DNA from 3 places in the Paenibacillus sp. FSL k6-2145 genome. Region 1 is predicted to be linked to each of the others. Evidence: riboswitches for the same ligand, from Rfam matches in the RefSeq annotation. Region 1 holds a riboswitch; each other region holds the start of a gene.
The links. A riboswitch is a leader RNA that binds a small molecule or an ion and turns the genes downstream of it on or off. The one in region 1 is predicted to bind cyclic di-AMP.
Positions count from the first base shown of each region.

Region 2: it holds a riboswitch for cyclic di-AMP, as region 1 does, so the genes downstream of both, NZ043_RS09840 (C40 family peptidase) here and NZ043_RS19680 (C40 family peptidase) in region 1, are expected to answer to the same signal.
Region 3: it holds a riboswitch for cyclic di-AMP, as region 1 does, so the genes downstream of both, NZ043_RS09465 (3D domain-containing protein) here and NZ043_RS19680 (C40 family peptidase) in region 1, are expected to answer to the same signal.

Region 1 covers NZ_CP150267.1:4,404,489-4,407,749, reverse strand. Annotated here, with positions in the region: gene pelA (pectate lyase) at 1-851, opposite strand, end outside; cyclic di-AMP (ydaO/yuaA leader) riboswitch at 1,271-1,402, shown strand; gene NZ043_RS19680 (C40 family peptidase) at 1,408-1,872, shown strand; gene NZ043_RS19675 (carboxymuconolactone decarboxylase family protein) at 1,945-2,274, opposite strand; gene NZ043_RS19670 (hypothetical protein) at 2,416-2,634, opposite strand; gene NZ043_RS19665 (hypothetical protein) at 2,754-3,083, opposite strand; gene NZ043_RS19660 (xanthine phosphoribosyltransferase) at 3,181-3,261, opposite strand, start outside.
Region 2 covers NZ_CP150267.1:2,232,957-2,236,217, reverse strand. Annotated here, with positions in the region: gene NZ043_RS09850 (M1 family metallopeptidase) at 1-69, shown strand, start outside; gene NZ043_RS09845 (hypothetical protein) at 80-931, shown strand; cyclic di-AMP (ydaO/yuaA leader) riboswitch at 1,177-1,314, shown strand; gene NZ043_RS09840 (C40 family peptidase) at 1,354-1,788, shown strand; gene NZ043_RS09835 (GNAT family protein) at 2,144-2,638, shown strand; gene NZ043_RS09830 (cytochrome c) at 2,789-3,145, shown strand; gene rbsK (ribokinase) at 3,220-3,261, opposite strand, start outside.
Region 3 covers NZ_CP150267.1:2,156,724-2,159,984, reverse strand. Annotated here, with positions in the region: gene rnmV (ribonuclease M5) at 1-393, opposite strand, end outside; gene NZ043_RS09465 (3D domain-containing protein) at 549-1,733, opposite strand; cyclic di-AMP (ydaO/yuaA leader) riboswitch at 2,007-2,260, opposite strand; gene NZ043_RS09460 (TatD family hydrolase) at 2,502-3,261, opposite strand, start outside.

The DNA.
Region 1 (3,261 bases):
TCCGTTCCGATCTCATAGAAGCGTGCCCAAATTGGTGCAGCTTTGGAATCTGCGATAATTTTACTGTCTCCATTAGCTCTTTCATACTTGTAACCCGTAATTTTCACCTTGTTAAACCAAGCCTCAGCTCCTTTAATGGATGCGGTAATTTTAGCGTTAGCAGGTCTGGTTTTTAGAAATTTAACAATCGTTACACTCTCTCCAGCTGTCAGCGATGGCACTTCGTAGATTCTTGCGCTCGCTGGTTTAAGGGAACTGGAATCATGTTGTTGTCCCCATGCTGTCAGCTTACCACCTGAAACGACTTGTGTATTCAGAATCGCCTCCACACCTTTGGCAACTGAATTTTTACTGCGGTTAGCAAGTGTGCTGTCGATAAATGAAAAATCACCTTTGCGGGCTGCTACTTCATCCAGCATGATCATTACATTAATCATGGCATCATCATTATAGGTAATGTGCTTGTGATATCCGGAGCTTTGGTAGACCTGTGGCCATCCTCCGTTTGAATACTGCATGTTGATCAAAAAGTTAATTCCTTTGATTGCAGCTGTGGAGTATCGCGGATCATTCGTCTTTTTAAACTCCTTCGCCAATCTTCTAATTTCTGAGTATGTAGCCTTGTTGTCTATCGTGGACTTCGCCCACTCTCCACTTGTCTGTTTATAATCTTTTCTCCAACCTCCATCTGGCAGCTGGTTCTTCAAAATATCAGAAATACTCGCTGTAGTACCCGATGCATCCGCAGCAGATACCGTCCCTACAGGGAGAACTGCCATTCCAACTGCTGAGAACACCATCGTACATGCCAGGACAAAAGTAATTATTTTCTTCGCTTTCAAATGTAACACTCTCCTATGTTCGTTTTTATAAATCTGCCACTTCTACTTTACCTATGATAAGCGTCCCCAAACCTCCTTTATTTGTATTTATCGCATAATAAAATCAATTTTAATCCAATATGTGGATTGGATAATCAGATAATATGCAAAAAATCGATTTTTGTCAATATATGCAACTTAATGAATATAATCTCTCTAATTCTACATAACGGAATAGTTCTTTTAACTCATGACAAACCTATTTATTTATCCAAATTCGTCTTAAACGAATCAATAATGACGTTTTTGTCATGAATGATACCCAAACTTAATCCCTTCTTTCATATAAAAACCTTAATTCCGCTAACATTGAGGTATTACGAAGGGTTTTAAATGGGTTTGACAATTACGCATTTATGCAATATAGTTTCAAATAGTTACAAAAACTTAATTATTCATTGCCGAGTTTCATGTTTGAAAACGGGGGAACCAATTTGGGTGAATTATTCTTATACATAGGAAATATAGGGAACCTTCTACCGAACCCTTAGCTAACTCCGTAGGCATCGAAGGGAGAACATTGATTTTGAAAAAACTGATTATCTCCATTTTTGGAGCAGCTGTATTATTTACATCCGGGGCAACAAGCACAGAGGCAAGCAGTATCAACTCCGTAGTGAACAACATGACAGGTATTCCTTACAAATGGGGTGGCACGACTGTAGCCGGCTTCGACTGTTCTGGTTTTATGAGATATCTTTTCAACAAATACAGCATTGAATTGCCACGTACTTCTCAGCAGCAAGCCAAAGCAGGTACTCCGGTAGCCAAAAGCAATGTTCGGACAGGTGATCTGGTGTTCTTTAATACAACAGGCAAAGGCATTTCACATACAGGTGTATATATCGGCGGCGGACAATTCGCTCATGCCTCCAGCAGTAAAGGTGTAAGCATCACGAAGTTATCGAATCCATACTTCAATGACCGCTATGTAACAGCACGTCGGGTAACTGGACAGTTTATGTATGATAAAATGTTAGGTAAAATGTAATTCACATACAAAAAGGCATCGGTTATTAACCGGATGCCTTTTTTGTACTTAAAATGTATGTTGCATTGCTTACTAATGCAGCGCCTTCTGCACTCGCATCGCACCCTGAGACAGGGCATGTCCTCCTCCAACAGCTCCGGCCACGGCTACGGTCTCCATAATCTCCTGATCTGTTGCACCCTTGGCACGTGCTTCTTCTACATGGTAGAAGGTACATACCTCATTGTTGGCGAATAATCCAATGCCAAGTGCAATTAGCTGTTTTGTCTTGGCATCAATCACGCCTGGTTGGAAGCATTCTCCCGTAAACTCATGATATGACTTCACCACACCTGGCAGTACATCGCTTAATGCTCCAATCTGATCCTTGTAGGCATGAACTTTATCATTCATCAATGTCATGGCTTGTAGCACACCCTCTCGGCTATAGTTACAGATCTTCCTCACTGTACCTATCTTCTCTCCCGAGTGAGTCAATTATGCCAAGAAATCATGGTAATTCCAAACATTTAACGCTCATGGCTCTGCCATAATTATAAGCTGTTACTCACTAAGTGGACTCTGGCGCGGCTCACTGAACAGCTGATATTTGTAACTGCGATCCAGCTTAACGACACGTCGATTCTGACGACGGATAAGTACCTGCTGGCCATCCCAGGCAACAACAATCCCGGTTACATCGTTAGATTCCAGCTCGTCCCGTACTACTCTTACTTTCTCACCTGACAGACGCAGGGCGTCCAGTTCTGTATCACTTATCATCTTCATGGCTCCTATATTCCAAATTTATTTACAAAAAGAGACCTAAATGAAATGTCATTTAGGTCTCACGTGACTGTATTGGACTGTCATGTCATTCGAAATTATGTCCCGACTGAAAGTTACCGCTGCGCGTGCTCTTTGCTGTCGTTCTTCTCGAACCAAAAATCAAGCACTTTGGCAGACATCACACGTTCTTCAAGGTACTCCACTTGATGCGGTGTAAATTGTTCTTTCCAAGAGAAGGACAACTCTTCGCATAAGCCTACAATCGTCAGTAATTCTGACCAGGCAACATAGCGTTTGTACCAGAAAAATTGAGGATGTTCAATCATATAGGGATAAAGGTCATCGAATTCCGTATGTTTACAATCCAGGGCACGTTCAAAATGAACTTTCGATTCCGCCAGCTTATCATTGAAAAATTGTTCTGTTGCCGGTTGGTTCCCCATGGTGTTGCCTCCTCTCCCTAACATAACCCCATTATAAATGAAATCGGCGGTCATGCAAAGGCATAGTTCAAAAAATAGGCCCTATTCCTTTAAAATGTCACATTTCGTTATCGTCAAATTGTACCGTACCATCGTTCAGGGAACGAATGCGTACCAAGGCTTCCACCGGAATACCCTG
Region 2 (3,261 bases), 2.2 Mb from region 1:
ACGAAGTCCCGCTGGAGCATGAGTGTAACCAAACTAATAGAAGCCATATTCGGAGGTCTGTCATGGTGAGGTGGAAACGGTGAAAGCAAAAATACGTGAAGGCTGGTTTCTCGTCCGTCAGCATATGTTCATTGCCGCACTCTTATTTCTATATCAGCTCATTTGGGGATATTTCTTCTATCGAATGGTACAATCGGCGGTCATCCCCCTACTCCTGCGCTATCCAGATTCTGATGCCGGGGAGCTGAGTACACTTTTGTTTAAAATGGAAAGTCAACTTAACCTGTCTACTCATCCGGAGGTTCATCGTTATCTGTGGATTCTAGGGGGCATGCTGCTGGTTCGCATGTTGATCAGCCCCCTCATTCAGGCAGGACTGCTCTACTCACTTCAGCACTTTAATTCTACAGAAGAGCGCATCCCCTTTGTCCGCGGAATCAAAAATCTGTGGAAACCGATGCTGCTGCTCCACACCATACGTACTTTATTGATACTTCTGCCCGCCTACTGGCTCTTACCGAAGCTCTACTCGATTCTCATGGACGGATTTCATTCCCTTCAATTACTTTTGCCTAGTATACCTTATGTTGCTGCCTGGATTGTATATGGTTGGATCATCCACCATGCCATACTCTACATGCAGTTCGGTGTGTCGGCACCAGAAGGAGAAGGCGGGGCTCACGGTATTCTCAAAGCACTCTGGATTGCACTGCGTCATCTCATCGCTGTAATCGGCATTGCACTCCTGCTGGGCGGAGTACACCTGCTCGTCTTTGGGTCATTCACTTCAGCCTCATGGTTATTAACGGGACTTACCGGACTTATACTACAACAGACGTATCCACTTGCTAGATGTCTATTAAGTCTGTGGAAAATATGCAGCCATTTCCGATTATGGCAGTCCAAAATATCCAAAGGTGAGAGCAGATAGTTTAAAAATTGTTACCATCGTATGTTAAACTCACGGCCTAATATGTACTTATAAATAGGCAAACCTCAACCTTTCCCCGTCAAAGGTCGAGGTTTTTTTTGCTAAATTTGTTGCTAAACGTTGCCAAAGCCGTACTCCTCTGTTACAATAATCGCAGTGAGTTTTTAGTAACAACTTTGTAATCTTTACATTCATATTTGTAACTACTTAAAATTAAATCGTCATTTCTTGATTTCGCAGGTGCATAACTAGCATAGCCAAATTCCTGGCACCTGGGAAGCGGGGGAACCAGTTATGGGTGAATTGATCTTGCTACAGAGGGATCATAGGGGACCTTCAACCGAATCCTTAAGCTAACCTCGCAGGCGTTGGAAGGGGAATATCTCTTGTTCAAGAAGAAATTAACCGCAGCTGTACTTAGCATCACATTCGCTTTATCGCTTGGTGCAGGTAGCGCATTCGCAGATTCAAAGATGGACACAGTAATTGATTCAGCAATGGGAACTACATACAAAAGTGGGGGAACAACGCTTAACGGCTTTGACTGCTCCGGATTTACACGGTATGTATTCGACAAGTTGGGTATTGATTTGGCACGCCAATCCAGTTCCCAATTCGACATGGGCGATTCCGTATCACGCATGGAAATGAGAGCTGGCGATCTGGTGTTCTTTAATACAACAGGTAAAGGCGTATCACATGTAGGAATCTTTGTAGGGGATGGAAAGTTCGCACACTCCTCTTCTTCCAAAGGCGTTACGATCAGTGCATTGAGTGAAAGCTATTGGGCCAATCGTTATGTTGGCGCGAAACGGATTATGAGCACGGACGCATATGAATCACTGGCCCTTGACTAGGGACAAGCTGAGCAAAATGATGCTGTAACCATTAACCATACTGGAACGAAGCAAGAAGCATAACAGAACCGCCCGGTACATTCTCCGCAGGAATGTATCCGGCGGTTTTTTTGTGCTTCAATCCTTATTCATGTTGCAAGTTATACTCAGGGCATATCCTGCGACATCAACAGGTTCGTTTTGCGTTCGTTCGTCCGTGCCCTTATGATGTTTTTACCCATCCCGTTATAATATAAACGGAATTACCGGAACTTTTGTTTCATTTTTTTTCTTGAGAAGGAAGACTTGCTAAATGAACATCTCTTTTGTAGAGTGGACAAAGAGTTCTGTTTCAAGGAAAGGAGCATGCAGGTGTATGAAGGAAACCCCTGTGACGTTTCACGTTGTACCCATGCGAGAAGAACATGCGGAGCTTATCTGCAGTTGGCAGTATGACCCGCCTTACAATATCTACAGCTGGCTCCCCTGGGACCAGATGAAAGCTCTGGAAGTGGAATTCGGAGATGCACAGCTGCGGCAGGAGCAATATGCGATCGTCCTGGATCAGAACGATCGTATATGTGGGTTTGCTCAATACTTCCCACTTGAAGGGGTAACCCGGATTGGCCTTGGCATGCATCCAGAGCTGTGTGGTCAGGGTCAAGGGACAGCTTTTGTCACTGCCATTGTACAGGAAGCCATTCGCCGAAATCCCACGAACGAGATTGATCTGGAAGTACTCACTTGGAATGCTCGTGCCATTCAAGTCTATCTGAAGAGTGGATTTGTCACCCAAGATACATACGAACGACAGACCCCAAGCGGCTTGAAGCCCTTTCACTGTATGGTTTATGAAGGGCCTCGCGGTTAGAATCCATTGCAAAACAACTAAATTTGCCCCTTGTTATGTGATTAGTTCAAAAAATTCCCACAAAATGCTATGATGTCAGTACAGGTTCCGTTATAATGATATGGATAGTTTCAGGTTAGATGATCTTTCATTCTGGAGGGGACATAAGGGATGCACAAATGGATCATGAGCGGAGTATTTTTTGCAGCATGCGCTTTAGCTATTGTTTTAATGTTTACGCTTCCAGGGAAAGAAGAAGTGGCTGAAGAAGCCAAGCCAACCATGCCGGAAGTAACATTGGATGCCGGACAGGCTGAAGCACTGGTCAAAGCCAATTGTATCTCCTGTCACGGGGATCAGCTTCAAGGTGGCGTAGGACCTGCTCTGGCCAATATCGGCAGCCAGGATGATCTGGAGAAGATCTATTCTACGATTGTCAAAGGTAAAGGTGGTATGCCTTCCTTCAAGGGCAAACTGCAGGATGAAGAGATTGCAAATATCGCCATGTGGCTGTCAGAGAAGAAATAATCTCTGCACGCACATAATGAAGAGGCCCTTAATCCCCTTTTGGGAGAATAAGAGCCTCTTTGTTATACCAATTATTAGGCCTCTGCCGCATGCTCAGCCAGAAAGGCCTCAACTTC
Region 3 (3,261 bases), 2.2 Mb from region 1:
ATGCACAATAAGTCCTGCCGCGATCAGGTCCTCCCAATCGATCAGGCTCGGAGCACCTTCGTATGAAGTATGTACACGCGCCAGAGCATGACGGATCGCCTCCGGTGAGGCATTCTCCACCCCAATGTCACCTTTGCGTGTTGCATCGGCCTCCGGAATGAAGGCATGTTTACAGCCAGGGACCTTATTCGCAATAATTTTACGAATGCGTTCGCCAGCATGATCCGGATCTGTCAGTACAATGACTCCCCGTCTCTCCTGAGCAAGCGCAATCCGCTTCAGAATGCGTTGGTTGATGGCTGATCCACCTGTTTCTATTGTATCGGCTTCAACGGCCCGACGGATAGCTACCGTATCGTCACGGCCTTCCACCACAATGACTTCTTTTATCATGTTCCATTTCTTCCTTTCTAACGCAAAAAGAAGAGGAATATCCTCTTCTCTGCCAAACGGCGGGGGAGACTGAATTCAGACTCCTCCGCCGCATATTCCGCATGAATCATTCATGCAACTATTTTATAGCATTCCCATTTCAAAGTAAAACGATTTTAGTTCGCTTCCGGCTTCACCGGACCGATCACGTAGACCGTCTTGCCTTTTTTACGTCCAAAATTCAGGGCATGCTTCACACTGTCATAATATACATCAATTTTATTGCCTTTGATGGCACCGCCTGTATCTTCCGCACGACGGAATCCCAGACCTTCGATATATACCCACCAGCCAATTGGAATGACTTTGGGATCAACCGCAATGGTGCGCCCTTCCGTTACACGAGTACCGGAAGCTGTTTTAGTACCAATGCCCGGCTCTTCGGAAGAGTAGGCAGTCATGGATACATTTTTAAGTACTTTAGAGTATTTAAAAGAAGTCCCGGATACGGTAATCACTTTGCTGCCCGAGGCAGATGTTTTCTTCGAGTTCGTTGTTGTAGCCTTTTTGGTTGTTGAAGTTTGAGCCGATACGGTCTGAATCTCAGGTTCTTTCACGACCGGTTTTGCTTTGGTGCCGACAGCGATCACTTTATCTACACGATTATTCGCGACAGATTTGCCGACCATTTTTTTGGAGACCAATTCTCCATCCTGAAATACCTTTTCGATATGCTGCACAATTGTGCCTTCTTTGCCGTTCACAACGACACGGTTATCCCCTTTGTACAAGCTAGGGTCAGCCGTTTTAATGACTTTGTAAGCGATCGGTTGCTCTACATCCACTGTACGCTTTGTTACGCGCACTACACGGATCTTCATCTCCGCTTTGATCGCAGTGCCAAGCGCCGGATACACTTTATCATTACTCTCAACTTGAATACCTGATTTTTGAATTGCATCTTCTACCGATGAATCGGTTGTATACAGAGTCTTGGTGTCTCCGTCTGCCGTAATGTTAACTGGAACGGCCCGCTCAATAACGATTCGGTCTCCATCTGTAATCGCCCCATTCATGGACATGGATACCTTATCGTGAGGGCTGACTGTGATCGACTGCTCCTCCAGCATTTCCTGAAGCATTCCTGTACGAGTCTCTACCACCTGAGCCTTGCCATCAATAACCAGTGAAATTTGTTTCCCGGCCTGACCGTAAACGACTAACAAGATCATGATTGTAAGCGCAATTGAGAAAATCGCGATCAATGCCATTTGACGCATGTTCTCATGCTTCCACCGCAACGCGAAAGACTTACTGGATGATCGTGACTCATGGGTCTCTTCTGGTTGGAATGTGCCCACTTCTCCGTCCTCCTTCATAGCCTCGCCGTCTAAAGTAATGCATGATGTCTTTGACGTGACTATACCAAATTTTCTACAGAACACAGATCGGACCAACATAATCCGGTTCTGCACCATGAATCAATCTTCGCAACATGATGTCATCCTCCTGAATACCTACCGTATGATGACAATATTTCTTTTATTCAAAAACAAAAAAGCCAAAGAAAGAGTGTAAGAGGAACTCTTTCGTGGCTTCCGAATGATTTTGAATATCGGAAATTCATGCACGAGGTTGCCTCTCTTTTTCCGCTTGCGAGGTTAGCTGTCGGGTTCGGGCGAAAGAGAGCCGCCCTATCTTGGGTCACCCGCTCATGGCGGACGCCCTTGAATTCACCCCGAGACCCAAAGAAGAAATCAAATACGGCTTCGCAGTTCCCTTCGCTGCTTTTGGGTCAGCGAACGTTGCGCATCGGCCAAATACACCGATGTTTAAGCCCTATTGGTTCCCCCGCTCTCCGTTAACGGAGACTCAGCGAGACTGATTCATGAAAGTAATGTTGTTTCATCGGAAAGTGTCCCTTTGTTCATCCCCCGAACATCTGTCCAATTTTCCGCACAACAATTCACTGAAAAGATGATATCCTGTTTTGATGCATGTTGTAAAGCGTTGATCAAGTACGTTTTTCTGAATATTTGGTTAAAATATTGTAATATTCTTGATTTATTTGAATCAAAGGGCAAATTAACTCCGCTTACCTGCCTTTTTCACCTCATTTGCTCGTTTTTTTAACGAATTCCAAATCGTTCCATGGCATTTTTGGTTGTTATTGCAGCAATTTCCTCCACCGAAATGCCTTTAATTTCCGCAGCTGCCTCTGCAACCAGACGTACATGCGCTGTCTCATTTCGTTTCCCACGATAAGGGTGAGGTGTCAAATATGGAGCATCTGTTTCAATGAAAAACCGGTCCATAGGAACCTTCTCCAGTACCTCTTTGGGCTGCTTTGCATTTTTGAATGTGATCGGTCCTCCGAAGGAGAGATGGAAGCCCATATCGAGACAACTTTTCGCTGTTTCCCAGCTGCCCGAGAACGAGTGCATCACACCACCAACTTCACTCGCTTTCTCTTCACGCAAAATTCTTATGATATCCTCATGTGCATCCCGATTATGAATGACAATTGGCATGTTCACTTCACGAGCCAAAGCAATTTGTTGTCGTAATACGCGATGCTGTATTTCCTTCGGTGAAGTATCCCAATGATAATCCAATCCAATCTCACCGATCGCAACCACTTTTTCATGCTTGCATAAAGATGCAATCCACTCCAAATCACCCTCCTGCATAGTGATCGCATCTACTGGATGCCACCCTACAGCTGCATAGATAAAGTCATATGTTTCAGCGAGTTTCATCGTAGTTGGAATCGTCTCCCGGTTAAAGCCAATGTTGATCATGCGACCAACTCCTGCATCCACAGCACGCTGAATCATGTCCTCGCGGTCCTCGTCGAATTGTGGTGCATCCAGATGTGTATGTGTGTCG